DNA from 4 places in the Enterococcus sp. XAF26B05_ASV22 genome. Region 4 is predicted to be linked to each of the others. Evidence: riboswitches for the same ligand, from Rfam matches in the RefSeq annotation. Region 4 holds a riboswitch; each other region holds the start of a gene.
What was found. A riboswitch is a leader RNA that binds a small molecule or an ion and turns the genes downstream of it on or off. The one in region 4 is predicted to bind magnesium.
Positions count from the first base shown of each region.

Region 1: linked by a shared signal. The riboswitch ahead of AC1PU0_RS06340 (MgtC/SapB family protein) and the one ahead of AC1PU0_RS03990 (LCP family protein) in region 4 are both predicted to bind magnesium.
Region 2: linked by a shared signal. The riboswitch ahead of AC1PU0_RS10095 (LCP family protein) and the one ahead of AC1PU0_RS03990 (LCP family protein) in region 4 are both predicted to bind magnesium.
Region 3: linked by a shared signal. The riboswitch ahead of AC1PU0_RS06130 (phosphatase PAP2/LCP family protein) and the one ahead of AC1PU0_RS03990 (LCP family protein) in region 4 are both predicted to bind magnesium.

Region 1 is NZ_CM161538.1:1,281,062-1,284,740, reverse strand. Features, by position in the region: gene mgtA (magnesium-translocating P-type ATPase) at 1-314, opposite strand, end outside; gene AC1PU0_RS06345 (GNAT family N-acetyltransferase) at 550-1,050, opposite strand; gene AC1PU0_RS06340 (MgtC/SapB family protein) at 1,080-1,856, opposite strand; M-box (ykoK) riboswitch at 2,320-2,490, opposite strand; gene AC1PU0_RS06335 (hypothetical protein) at 2,738-3,208, opposite strand; gene dnaI (primosomal protein DnaI) at 3,365-3,679, opposite strand, start outside.
Region 2 is NZ_CM161538.1:2,030,240-2,033,918, forward strand. Features, by position in the region: gene alsS (acetolactate synthase AlsS) at 1-1,178, opposite strand, end outside; M-box (ykoK) riboswitch at 1,626-1,795, shown strand; gene AC1PU0_RS10095 (LCP family protein) at 2,087-3,013, shown strand; gene AC1PU0_RS10100 (FtsW/RodA/SpoVE family cell cycle protein) at 3,010-3,679, shown strand, end outside.
Region 3 is NZ_CM161538.1:1,228,565-1,232,243, forward strand. Features, by position in the region: gene AC1PU0_RS06120 (ABC transporter ATP-binding protein) at 1-35, shown strand, start outside; gene AC1PU0_RS06125 (ABC transporter ATP-binding protein) at 52-1,893, shown strand; M-box (ykoK) riboswitch at 2,099-2,266, shown strand; gene AC1PU0_RS06130 (phosphatase PAP2/LCP family protein) at 2,432-3,679, shown strand, end outside.
Region 4 is NZ_CM161538.1:794,632-798,310, reverse strand. Features, by position in the region: gene AC1PU0_RS03995 (FAD-dependent oxidoreductase) at 1-772, opposite strand, end outside; gene AC1PU0_RS03990 (LCP family protein) at 921-1,838, opposite strand; M-box (ykoK) riboswitch at 1,970-2,138, opposite strand; gene AC1PU0_RS03985 (DUF4303 domain-containing protein) at 2,404-2,901, shown strand; gene AC1PU0_RS03980 (DUF4809 family protein) at 2,982-3,383, opposite strand; gene AC1PU0_RS03975 (WxLIP family cell surface protein) at 3,580-3,679, opposite strand, start outside.

The DNA.
Region 1 (3,679 bases), 490 kb from region 4:
ATAAGTACACCTATAAGATCACGATCTGCTGGTGGTGCAATAACATAATCTGTTATAAAGGAAATAATAGCAAGTGCGATCAAAACAATTGTAAATGGCGTAAAATAAGCTTTAATTATTTCAACGAATAGCGGTGTTTTTTTGCCGTGAGTAATTGTATTTTCACCAAATTCCTCTCTTGATAAAACCGCTTGTTGGTTTGATAGTCCTATTTTGGAAGAGTTGAAAAAGGTAATGATATTTTCGGCTGAGTTCCGTGCAAAATATTCATATGACTGATTATTTTTTTTAGTTAATGCTGTTCTTTTATCCATGTATTTCTCCTTCTTTCTAAAACTCTGATTAATGAAATGTAGGTTAGTCTAATACAAACGATCATCCTTTACAATCTCATTGTGTTCTCTCTATTTTAGGAATCGGACTGATAGATAAAAGAAAATCTGTTAGCGGAGAAAATTGCTTTTTTGCCCTAGAAACAAATAGACAATAATAATTATAATTTCTTCAACAGATTTCTTTATCCATGAGCCCTTAATCATCTGACTACTGTCATCCATTTGTTTCCATCTCCTTTAGCGTGATATGTTTGATAATTCCGAAATTCCGAGTGTTCTTTTTTGTGCAAAGATTTTTCTTAAATTTTTTTAAGATCACATCCCCATCTGAGTATGCGCTACTTATACGTTGGTAACCAAAATGATCATAAAAGCCCCAAGCTTGTTTACGACCAGTTAAAAATACAGATTGAAAGTTCATCAGCTCTGCTATTTTTTCTGCAAATTCAAGTAATTGTTTTCCTATCCCAAATCCCTGGTACAACTCATCAATCGCAACTTGCTTGATCTGAGCCATCGTGCGGCTTCTTTTTGAAAGAAGTAACGTCCCTACAACTTCCCCGTCAATCATCGCAGCCATATGGAGGTCGTATTTTTCATGAATAGGCAATTCTTTGATCCATTCCTTTCCAGCACTTGTTTTAAGTAGCTTATTTCTTAAAAAAATACCTCTCCAATATTCTTCACTATTCCAATTAATTACGTTGACCTTCACTGTTTTACCATTTTGATTCCTCCATTCTTTTAATTGCTCATTTGATTGATTTCTATGATTTCTGATAGTTGAGACAATTCTGAAATAATCGTATTGACTGCTAATACGCCATTTCTTGTCGCTTCGATTTCTAGGAATAGTCTTACTTTTTGTCCTGCTAAATCGGTACAAGAGAATTTAGTAAAGGTTAAACAATATTTATCGAGTAACTGAATAATTTCAGTTCTAAGCATGACTTCACTTGTATTACTAGCAATAACTGAAAGATAGTGAATCGACTCTACTTGTTCGTCTTCTTTTTGGACAGCCAAGTTGTCCATTTTAAACGATAGATTCCTCAGCAAAATATTAACGAGCATCAAAGCAACTGCGCAACTTATTCCTTCGATCACAAACCCCGCTCCGATCAAACTTCCAACAGCAGCTGAACACCATAAGGTCGCGGCAGTATTGATACCTGTTACGCTAAAGCCTTCTCGCAAAATTACGCCTCCAGCAAGGAATCCGATACCACTGACTACTTGAGCGGCTATTCTTGTAGGACTGCTATCATCCTGAATCAAAGTGGATAAAGAAACGAATTGACATGCACCAAATGTTACCAAGGTCATTGTTCTCATTCCAGCTAGTTTTTTTCGCCATTGCCGTTCTGCCCCAATAATCATTCCTGCAAAAATGCTGGCCATAATGTTGATTAAAAATTCATAAGCTTGCTCCTTTCTTAGATTTGTTGTTAGTGTTTGGTATGCTCGAAATGACATGATGTGATTCAGTATTTCGGTTACTTCTCTCTCTTCGTTCGCCAAGTACTGTTCATCATCTACTCTGTCTTTCCTTTTTATACTTTGGCTTTTAGGTCAAGAGATGGGGGATCGATATGCCGTGATTCAGTATTTCGGTTACTTCTCTCTCTTCGTTCGCCAAGCACTGTTCATCATCTACTCTGTCTTTCCTTTTTATACTTTGGTTTTTAGGACCAGAGATGGGGGATTGATATGCCGTGATTCAGTATTTCGGTTACTTCTCTCTCTTCGTTCGCCAAGTACTGTTCATCATCTACTCTGTCTTTCCTTTTTATACTTTGGTTTTTAGGACCAGAGATGGGGGATTGATATGCCGTGATTCAGTATTTCGGTTACTTCTCTCTCTTCGTTCGCCAAGTACTGTTCATCATCTACTCTGTCCTTTGGCCAATCGTAGTGATTCACAGCAAAAAACCTTCCGCCAAAACTCAGCGGAAGGTCATAAATAAGCGCACAAAAAAAAGCCTGTATGATCTAGTCGTTGAGTTTTGGCACTATACAACGTAAAAAGCAGAGCTTTTAGCTACCTTATGAAAAGCCTTGTAATCGACAATCCCTGTTCTACCCATTGGCATCTCTCGATGTTTTTGGGCAGTAGCCTGTGTTTGTATAGGAGCCTCACCTAACAAATCTATTTAGTTATCTTACAGGTGAAACTATACCATCGTTATAAAACAAATGTCAATGCTTTTTTTGAAAAAATAATTATTTACTCTATAAAAAACAAAAATGACGAGCCTGGGACATAACTAAAAACGTTATGTTTCAGGCTCTTAGTAACCGAATAAACGGTGGGCGCAGAAGCAACTCCTTCGGAAATAAGCCGAAATTCTCGGTGTTAAACACTTCTGTCCCAACCTCAAACATTATCGACTTCAAAATGATTAAATTTTTTCAACTTTTATTACTGAATTCCCAACAACTTGTGGTGGAATCGACATAGTCATTGCTGGTAAACCGACTAATGTAAATTGGATTTTATCACCAGTCTTAAAACTACTTTCTGTGAGTCCATCTGCTAATTGTTCCGTTGTGACATTCAAAATAACACCATCATTTTTCATCATACCAATCATTTTTTCTGGATCTTCAACTGCTTCGACTTCTTTTAGAACCAAACGAGTCGATTGATCCACTGTATCATTTTTTTTAGCATCTTCAACTAAAATAGCTGTAAAAATGGATTGAGATTTTTCTTGATCTTTCATAGTTGAGATTTCATCGATCATTTGGTCTTTCTCACTACTCATTGACGTTTTTTCACTTCCTTTTGACGAGTCGGTTTTATTTTGTGTGCATGCGGCTAAAGAAATCAATGCAATAACCGTTACAAATGTTATAGTAATTTTTTTCATAGACACGCCTCCATTGTTGATACTTTATTATAAACGCTAGACTCTTGCATAGTCCATTACAACCATTTAGTATTAAGAAAAATTAAAAAAGCAACTGAAGTATCACACACTTCAGTCACCTATACTCAACCTATACAGCAGTCGTAAAAGTCAGCTCTATCCATTTCTTCGATCATTACCAGACATTGTAATTTCTTGAGCCAAGTAACGGATTCGTTCCATGATACGACGAGCTTTTAATGGTTCTTGTTCTCCACGCTGGGTCACGGATAAATGTTTCTCTAGCTCTTTTAAATCAAGGTTCGATGAAAAGAACGTTACCAATTGTTCTTGCATACGATATTGTAAAATAACGCTTAATACATCATCTCGAATCCAAGAAGTCATTGATTCTGCCCCTAGATCATCAATCATCAAAACAGGTGATTTCTTGACAGCATCCAACTTAGGTCCAACCATATCTTTACCAAT
Region 2 (3,679 bases), 1.2 Mb from region 4:
ATATAATGACTCCCTACATCAACAGTGACTGTCATATCGTCTGTTACTATATTTTGCAATGTTTCGATCACTTCTAGAGGGTGAATCAATCCTTCTGTTGTCCCCTCTTTCACATCGTCTCGTTTAACCAGTTTTTCATGCAATAAATCTAAATATCCTATCGCTTTATCAGATAATCCTTTCGCTTCAATACTTGGTAAAAGAACGGTTAATGTCTCAGCAATGTCGCCGATCAGTTCTCGTTCCGGTTGGAAATATTGGTCGATTTCAGCCGGTGTATCATCAATTACTATAATCGCCGAATCTCCTTCTGCATTCCAATTTCTAGCCTCATATTCTATTGGATCATAGCCGACCGCAATCACCAAATCACTGCGTTTTAATAGCATATCACCTGGTTGATTGCGAAACAAACCGATTCGTCCGAAGAAGTGGTCTTCTAATTTTCGAGAAATCACTCCTGCAGATTGGAACGTTTCAACGACTGGAATGTTCGTTTTCTCAACGATTGCGCGAATTGCCTTTGCTTCTTTATCTGTAGAGGCACGCATCCCGACCAATAACACAGGCAGCTCAGCCGCTTGAATCCGTTGTGAAAGGTAGTCGATATCTTTTGATGAAGCAGAGCCGATTTTCGGATCACTCAATGGTTTTATGCCGACAGATTCTACTGGAGCATCAACTACATCTTGCGGAATACTGATAAAACTAGCTCCTTTTTTTGACGACTTTGCCAATCGATAAGCATTTGCTAAGACTTCAGAAATGGTCTCTGGATCTTGAATTTCTGCACTGTACTTCGTGATTGGCTCGAATAAAGCAGCATTGTTCATACTTTGGTGGGTTAATTTTAATAAGTCTCTTCGTTTTACTTGACCACCGATCGCCAGTACAGGATCGCCTTCTGCTGTAGCTGTTACTAACCCTGTAGCGAGATTACTCGCACCTGGACCACTCGTTGTAACAACTACACCTGGATTTCCAGTCAAGCGACCAACGGCAGCTGCCATAAAGGCTGCATTTTGTTCATGACGCGTTACGATCAATTCTGGGCCATCATCGACTAACGCATTAAACAGACCATCAATCTTTGCTCCTGGAATTCCAAAGACATAATCGACTTGATGATTTTTCAAGCTCTCAACAATCACTTCGGCACCATTTCTGCTTTTACCCATTACGTGTTACACCCTTTCTGAAATCATGTTTCATTAAACCAATTCCCTTATACAAAAAAGAATATAAAGAATCTACATTAAGGAAAACCGTATTTTATAGTACAGTTACAAACCCTGTATCAATTTCAATTATAGCATGTTGCCTATTATTTGTTTAATCATTTGATCCCCAAAAATAAGACAACGCCGAAACATAAAGGTTCATGCTTTCCGATATTCTTTCTAAATCATTAGATAGCAATTATTTGAGGCTATGTTTAAGAAAGAGTAAAGAAAATAGTACGTAGTCATTTTCCACTCTTTTCAACTCGACCGCTATACCCCTCTAGAAAACGGAATTTTCTACTTTAAATAACAAGTTTATCCGTTTCAGATCGACATATTATAAAAAAATTAATATTTACTTTATTGACTTTAACGAAGATATTCACTATATTTAGGGCGATCTGAATAACTTGTTAGGTGAGGCTCCTATGGAAACACAGGCTACTGCTCAAAAATGTCGAAAGACAGGAATGGGTAGGACAGGAATTGTCGAATTAAGGCTTTTCACAAAGTAGCTAAAAGCTCTGCTTTTTACGTTTCATAGTGCTAAAACTCAACGATGAGAATGATGAAAAGCTCTTTTTGTGCTGAAATCAATCCACCTTCGCTGAGTTATTCTAAGCGAAGGTTTTTTGTTTTGATAGATAATGTTGACAGAATTTTACTTCCAGGAGGTGGATATACAAATCGAAGGAGAAAACATCTCTTCATTATGATTTAATGGTTTAGAGATACTTCTTTTAATTTTGACTTACTGTGATTCATTATTTTAGTATAAAGATCTTTTTGTCCCCCATCTAAATCAATTCCTAATGCCAAACTTTATTTGATGATCAATTAAAATGATTAGCGAGGAATAAACTATGAAAACTGGAATAAAATGGTTAATTTGTATAATTCTTTTTGTTCTCTTGATTTTTACAGGAATTGGGAGTTACACCGCAATAAATTTTCATAATGGAAAAAAAATGGCTCAATCCCAAGTGAATAAGAACAAGAATACTAACTTCTCTGGTGATCAACAGACAAATCTGAAAGAGATCACGATTATGTTAATTGGTGATGACGGTCGTGAAGATGATGAAGATGGCGGACGTGCTGATACATTAATGGTCGCCCACTACAACAGTGAAACAAAACAACCAAAATTAATATCAATCATGAGAGATTCTTATGTGTCAATACCTGGACATGGATTAGAGAAAATCAATGCTGCTTACGCGTACGGCGGAGCCGAATTAACACGAAAGGTCCTCAATGACTCATTTGGTTTGCCAATCAATTATTATATTTCGGCAGATTTTACTCATTTTGTTCAATTAATCAATGAACTTTATCCAAAAGGGATTGAAATCGATGCAGAAAAAGATATCAACCTAGACAATGTCGACATCAAAAAAGGCAAACAACTCATGGATGGTAACACGTTATTACAGTATGCTCGTTTTCGAATGGATGAAGAGGGCGATTTTGGTCGAGTAAGAAGACAACAACAAGTTATGGACGCACTGGCAAAACAATCTAAAGATGCTGTCTCCTTCTTACAACTTCCGAAAATAGCGGGCGAAGCGGTCGGTTACTTAGATACGAATATCCCCACTGATCTTCTTATAGATTTAGCAAAAGATTTTCTATCAGGCAATGTCAAAACGCTTGAAACTTTATCTGTACCAGTTAAAGGGAGCTGGGCATTTAACGATTATACTGATGCTGGAAGTGTCTTAGAAATAGACGAGAAACAAAATGAAGAAGCTATTCATAGCTTTTTGGATGATGGGGCAGCGAAATGAAACAATCCAAGAGATTCTCTAAGATGCATTATTTAGATTTTTATGTTTTGGTCCCTTATTTTATTTTGTCAATCATAGGTATTTTAATGGTCTATAGTTCAAGTTCCTATCAATTATTAGATAGTGACCTTGGAACGTCGAGTAAAGCAATCAAACAAACGATGTATTTTCTTTTTAGTATCGTGTGTATGAGTTTTGTTTATCGGATTAACTTGTCCGTTCTTCGTAAACCTAAAATGATGTATGTTATTTTGGCGATGACGTTCTTATCTATTGTTGCTTTGCCCTTTATTGGAACAAGTGTTGGTGGTGCTAAGCGCTGGATCAATCTAGGCGTACTTTTGTTTCAACCATCTGAGTTAGTTCCTTTAGTACTCGTTCTTTATTTAGCTGCAAACTTGGCTAAAACAGACACGCTCGTTCCTTTTAGGTTCAAAGATCATAAACGTTCTTTATTTGTGGCTATGTTCTTTATGTTTTTTGTAGCTTTACAACCAAATATTGCTGGAGCGTCAATGATTTTTATCCTTGTTTTAGTCTTGTTTTTATCCAGCGGACTATCTCCTTTATTTATGTCGATAGCTTTAATTGGTTTCGTTGCGATAAAACGTTTAGGAACCGTTCTTTTATTGTCGATTCCAACAAATTGGATGCCTGAAAAATTCG
Region 3 (3,679 bases), 430 kb from region 4:
GCAATGCTGAATTAGGCATAGAAGAAGCAGAGTAGGGAGGAGCGAATAATAATGGCAGAACAAACACAAAATCGCCCTCGTGGCGGACGCGGACCTGGACAGGGCGCTCCAGTGGAAAAAGCCAAAGATTTTAAAGGAACACTAAAAAAATTAATCTCCTATATTGGTGCTTATAAAATACCCGTTTTCTTTGTAATGATCTTTGCAATTGCTTCAACTGTATTTAACATTTGGGGTCCAAAAATCTTATCACAAGCAATCACAGAATTATTTAATGGCTTGATTAAAAAATATCAAGGAACCGGTGGTATTGATTTCAATAAAATTGGTGGAATCCTACTCTTTATGTTAGGACTTTACTTAGTGGCATCTGTTTTCGGGATTGTTCAAGGCTGGATCATGTCAACAATTTCGCAAAAGATAACGTATCGGATGCGTAAAGAAATTTCAGAAAAAATCAATCGCATGCCAATGAATTATTTTGAAAGTCGTACAACGGGTGAAGTATTATCTAGGATCACCAATGACGTAGATACTTTAGGACAGTCATTAAACCAATCCATCACTCAGTTGATCACATCAGTCTTTACCATCATTGGGGTTATTGTCATGATGCTATCGATTTCTGTTCAAATGACCGGTATTGCTATTTTGATCGTACCGATTTCAATGATCTTGATTTTAATTGTTGTGAAAAATTCGCAAAAATACTTTAAAACACAACAAGAATATCTTGGGGTTATCAATGGTAAAGTCGAAGAAACAATCGGTGGATACAACATTGTACGTCTATTCAATGATGAAGAAAACTCTCTTGAAGAATTCAAAACGCAAAATGACGTTTTATTCAAATCAGCTTGGAAGTCACAATTTCTTTCTGGTTTAATGCAACCTATTATGAATTTTGTAGGAAACCTAGGCTATGTTGCTGTAGCGATTTTTGGTGGGATTTTAGCCTATAACGGTACAATCACAGTTGGAGATATCCAAGCCTTTATCCAATACGTGCGTAATTTGACACAACCTATTGCTCAATTGGCGCAAGTTTCAAACTTACTTCAATCAATGGCAGCATCAGCTGAACGTGTCTTTGAATTCTTAGAAGAAGATGAAGAAGCACAAACAGTACCAAACCCAGTTAAACTTGACAAAGCCAAAGGAATGGTCGACTTTGAACATGTTCGTTTTGGCTACACTCCAGACAAAATCATCATCAATGATTTCAGTTCACACGTTGATCCTGGTCAAACAGTGGCAATCGTTGGGCCGACTGGTGCAGGTAAAACAACAATGGTCAAACTATTGATGCGATTTTACGATGTAACATCTGGTGCGATTAAAATCGATGGATACAATATCAAAGACTTTAACCGTGCAGATTTACGCAAAAATATCGGAATGGTTTTACAAGATACATGGCTATTTAAAGGAACTATCATGGAAAATCTACGTTATGGTCGGTTAGATGCAACAGATGAAGAAGTTTATGAAGCGGCAAAAGCTGCCCATGTTCATCATTTTATCCAAACCTTACCAGGTGGTTACAATATGGAATTAAATGAAGACTCTTCTAATATTTCTCAAGGTCAAAAACAATTATTAACCATTGCTCGCGCTATTTTAGCGGACAAACCGATTTTGATTCTTGACGAAGCAACATCTTCTGTTGATACAAGGACAGAAGGCTTGATCCAAGGCGCCATGAATAACTTGATGGCTGGCCGCACATCGTTCGTTATCGCTCACCGTTTGTCAACAATTAAAGATGCAGATAAAATCCTTTATATGCAAGACGGAGATATCAAAGAACAAGGAACACATGAAGAGTTGCTAGCTGCTGGTGGCTACTATGCATCGCTTTATAATTCTCAATTTGAAGAGCTAGATCAATAAACAATAGTTGAAAGAAGAGGGAGTTGTTTCTGCTCCTACCGTTTATTCAGATTCTTTGAGACTGAGATATGACTCATAGAGTGATGTCTCAGTCTTTTCTTTTTTCTAAAAAAACTTCCTTAATATTGATTAAGAAAAAATAAAGTCCCTTAAAATAACTTGAAAAAAAACTTTGTCAACGGTATTCTTAAAAAAATAAATAGATAAATAACCTTGTTAGGTGAGGCTCCTATACAAACATAGGCTATTGCGCAGAAACGTCGAAAGACGCCAATGTGTAAAACAGGAATGGTCGAATTAAGGCTTTTCATAAAATAGCTAAGAATGTTTCTTTACGTTGTATAGTGCTAAAACTCAGACGATGAGATTGATTGAAAGTCAAACGTCTTAGGAAAAAAATGTTTGGCTTTTTTCTTTTGGCGAATAATGAATGTATTGACTGATCGTGCAATGTTATTGGGCCTACTTGTGTTTTTTTAAGAATACTGACAATGTGTAAGTGATGTTATTTAATTTACGAAATGAAGGGATTTTAAATATGAATACGTATAAAGAAAAAAAGTTTACCCCCGCAATTTTAAGTACCATATTATTTGTGGTGCTGACCTTTTTAGTTGTTCAGAATGTCTCGTGGTTTCATCAGATTGATTCAGCGATTTATCAATTCAATTGGAAACCAAACGAGATGATTACGAGCAGTGTGAATCTGTTTGCTAAGACGGCAACCATTGTACCAATTTTTAGTGTAAGCTTAATTAGTTCATTTTTACTTTGGCGGCAAAAACAACCATTATTGGCATTTTGGCTGAGTAGTAACGTTTTGGTTGTTAGTGCTTTGGGGTTTATCTTAAAGCATATTGTTGCAAGGGCAAGACCTGATGTGTCGCAGTTAGCTGAGCGTTCGTCATACAGTTTTCCAAGTGGTCATTCACTTTTAGCTATGTGCTTGGTATGCTCAATTTTGTTAGTGACACAGAAAAGAAAAGACAAGCTTTTAAAAACGATGTTGATCCTCTATGTTGTTTCGATTGGAATAAGTCGAATTTATTTGAGAGTTCATTATCCGAGTGATGTTATTGGTGGATTTCTTTTAAGTTTTTCATGGGTAAATCTTTCGTACGTTTGCCTTCAAAGAATGTTCCTTAACAGGACATTTTCAACGTCAGATGATAAAAAACGTTTTGTGCAAAAAACGATATTAGGCGCTTTAACACTTGTGTTATTGGCTGTTGCAGGTGCATCTGCATATGGCGCGACTGTGTTCAAGAATGTGCAAAAAACAGCGGATAAAATATATCAACCACTGAATCGAAACACCAAGCCAGTAGAACTGAACAATAGTGAACCCGTAAGTTTTTTACTTCTAGGCATTGCAAATGACTCAAAGCGTCAAACAGATTTTCGAGCAAATACGATCATGGTCGTGACAGTTAATGATCAATTAAAGAAAACAACGATTACAAGCATACCTAGAGATGCCTACGTAGAAATTATTGGAAAAGAAGGGGCATACGATAAAATCAATCATGCGCATTCTTTTGGCGGTGAGGAAATGATGATTGATACGATCGAGCATTATTTAGACATCCCAATCAATCATTATTTTGTGATCAATATGGATGGATTAGCTGCATTAAGTGATGCTGTCGGAGGCGTCACTGTTAATAATGATTTTGCCTTTGACGCCGAAGGAATCCATTATCCTAAAGGGGAACAGCATCTAGGTGGTTGGGAAACCTTACAGTACGCAAGGATGCGTTATGAAGATCCGCTAGGGGATTACGGT
Region 4 (3,679 bases):
TCTGGTCTGTATGTGTTTGAATAGATTCATCCAAATAGCCTAGATCCGGACGGACATTCATCGCAAAAATCGCACTATCACATAACAGTTTAGATTTCTTTGTTTCAATCAGTAGACCTTCATCTGTGTCGATCGCTTTTTCAACCGTTTCATCAAAATGAAATACAACACCTCGAGACTCCATTTCGGCTTGTACTGGTCGTATCATCTCCTCATCGAAATACTTGAATAATAAATAATCCATCCGCTCAAAAAGATGCACTTCTTTTCCTTTTTTCAACAGCATATCTGCTGCTTCCCCACCGATTTGTCCACCACCGATCAAGGCTACTTTATCACTCCTTTCCAATCGTTCAATAGCTTGTAAAACGCCAGGTAAAAATTTATATTTTAATACCTTTTCTGAATCACTACCCAGAATTTTCTGCGACCATTGACTAGAACCTGTCGCTAAAATCAATTTATTGAAAGACATAATAAACGTTGCTGCTTGTTTTTCATACTTAACGATATACTGTTTCGAATCCATACTGACCACTTTGGCATTTAACAACAAAGAAATACCCTTTTCTATTAATTGTTGTTCTGAAATAAACTCTGCAGTTTGAATAGATTCGCTTGTTTTATTAAAATACCGGTTGATTCCTCCCGGCAAATAACCAATCGTTTCCTGTTTCTCGATTAAATGAATTTCTGCAACGGGGTGTTTTTTTCTAATAGCCAAAGCAGCCGACACGCCAGCAAAAGATGCACCAATGATCACAACTTTCATAGTAAACCCTTCCTTCTAAATAAAAAAAACGCTTTCTTAAAGAATAGCATACGCTTGGTCTAATCGCATAGAATTAAACTGATTTACTTTCCGTTTTTATAAAAAAATCCGTTTACCCACATCAAGGAGAGCAAACGGATCCATTATGTTATTCTTTGTCTTTCATAAAATTCTGAATCGCTTCAGCATTCGTTTGTTCATCTAATTCAATCACGCTTCCAGATTCAGTATAATCATTGAAGTTCCATGACCCTTCTACGGGAACAGATAGTGATTTTAATGGTTTCACTTTTCCAGTTAGAAAATCTTTTGCTAAATCGATTAGAAGACTTGTGGGTACATTTGTATCGATTTTTCCGACCATTTTCCCTGCTACTTGTGGTAATTCCCAAATTGGAATCAAATCTTTAGATTGCTCTACTAAAGCATCCATCACCTGTTGTTGACGTCTGATCCGACCGAAATCGCCTTCTTCATCCATTCTAAAACGAGCATACTGCAGTAAACTATTACCATGTAATGTTTGTTTCCCTTTAAAGATATCCACACCGTCTAAATTAATATCTTTTTCAGCGTCAATCGTTACCCCTTTTGGATAAAGCTCGTCAATAATATCACTAAATTCTTTAAAATCCATGACTACATAATAATTGATTGGTAAATCAAAATTCGTTTTCAGCACGTCTTTTGTCATTTGTGCACCACCATATGCATATGCGGCGTTTATTTTATCTTGTCCGCCATCTGGAAAAGTTACATAGCTGTCTCTCATAATCGAAATCAATTTAGGCTGCTTCGTTTTCCCATCATAGTGCGCTACCATAAGCGTATCTGAACGCCCTTGGTCTTCATCGTCATCTCTTGAATCATTTCCGACGATCATTACAGTCAACTCTTTATCACTTGCTTGTTCATCACCAGTGAAATTCTGGTTCTTATTGGACAATGTTGATTCACTTTCTTCCTTGGCTGTTTGGAATGAAATGGCTGCATAACATCCTACACTGACAACGACAAGAAGAATAGATAATACCGTGATAATCACTATTTTTACAGATTTCTTCATTGGTTATTCCTTTCTATAGCTCCGCTAATTCATTGGATAAAAACAAAAAACTTCACCAAGAGCACTCAGCGAAGGGATTAGATTATAGGCGTTTAAATTTATGACATTTGCCATTTCTTTAGAACGTACCTTACTCTTCTCTTCGTTGAGTTTTAGCACTATATAACGTAAAAAGCATTGCTTTTAGCTACTTTGAAAAACGCCTTAATTCGACGAATTTTGTCCTACCCATACCTGTCTTTCGACATTTCTGAGCAGTAGCCTGTGTTTATATAGGAGCCTCACCTAACAAGTATTTAATTCATTTTAAACTATAATCGTATCGAATCACAAAGTCAAATTAAATTTGATACACGTTATCCAACTTGTGTAGTTATGTTCCTAAACTAAACCGACTCTGTGCTTGTTCCCACGGTAAAATCCACGCTGGCTAATAAATCGTTTCACTAAAAATCTTTATATTTTCTTAAAAAATGACTATCCAACTAAAAAAAACAACTTTAGATAGACATTCTTTCTTTTATCTGTTTCAATGTTTAAAAGACCCAACTTTTGGAGGCTATAAATGGACCATTTTTTAGAAAAACAGCAAGAGTATTTTTTTAACTTTTTAACAGACAGCATTGACAATTTTTTACTAGATCATTCCGATGAACGATTTTATGCATTTGCTTTGGACTGCAATATTTATGAGGAAGGTGAAATCAACTTATGCTTTAATACAGTGAACCTTTGGCAAGAAACAACCAGTTATTACGCAACTAAAGGCTACACTAAAACACAATTGGAAGAAATGAAGTACAATTCCGGTGATTGGGATGAAAATCAGCGATTTGCCTCTCTTCATTTATTTGATGATTGGGTAGAAGATGAACAAGATATTGAGACAGTTCTTGAATGGCTTTGCCAGCAACTCATTCTTTTGACTGATAACGAAACCTTTGAACGAATTCCAAAAACAGAAGACTTCAAACTGCTCGTTTATGATCATGATGAAACGCCAGCCGACTCACAAGAACGATTTGAAAAAATAAGCATGTCAGATTTTTTTCAAATAGAATAGCGAAAAAATGCCTGTAGCTCAAAATTGCAACAGGCATTTTTATATACTTGATATTTTAATAAATTGCTAAATTGATACATTTAGGTCATTTTAAAACAAAATTCTAATTCTTCTACATTAAAAATGGTTCCTAAAATATCATTCACTTTCTCCACTAATTTTGTTTCAACGATGATTTGATCTTTTGTTTCAATTTTTACAGAATCAGTTGAATATGTCAAAAAATCATATTCTTCTTTAAGCGTAACTTGATACTCTTCTTTTTTATATAACGTATAATCATCGATTACATCCATCTGATATTCCCGTTTGAATCCATTTTTTAGTGCAATCGCTGATACTAAAGAATTGACCGTCAATGCTTCTAAAGAAATTGCTTGCTCGTCTATCGTCAGAGTATAATTTTCATCTTCAATAATTCCGCAAGCATTACAACCTCCATCTAATAAATTCACTGTTTTACTAATTATCGCTTTTTTCATTTTTTATAGATCCTTTCTTGCATCTCTATCTTTTTTTACTTATTATAGCAAAAACAAAGGAACAATAAAGTAACTAATTGATTTTAAGCGTTATAGTAACTCATTCTATCGAGGATAGATGGAAATCAATATAGAAGTTCAAATAAAAATCCTTACTCATTATCCTTGCAGAAAATAGGGATTCTATCTAGTTCACTCATTTTTTCCTTCGCCACAAACTATACGTCTGAATCACTACCAATAAAACCAACAGAATAATCACTAAAATCAACCAAATCGGAACCTTGCTCACAATT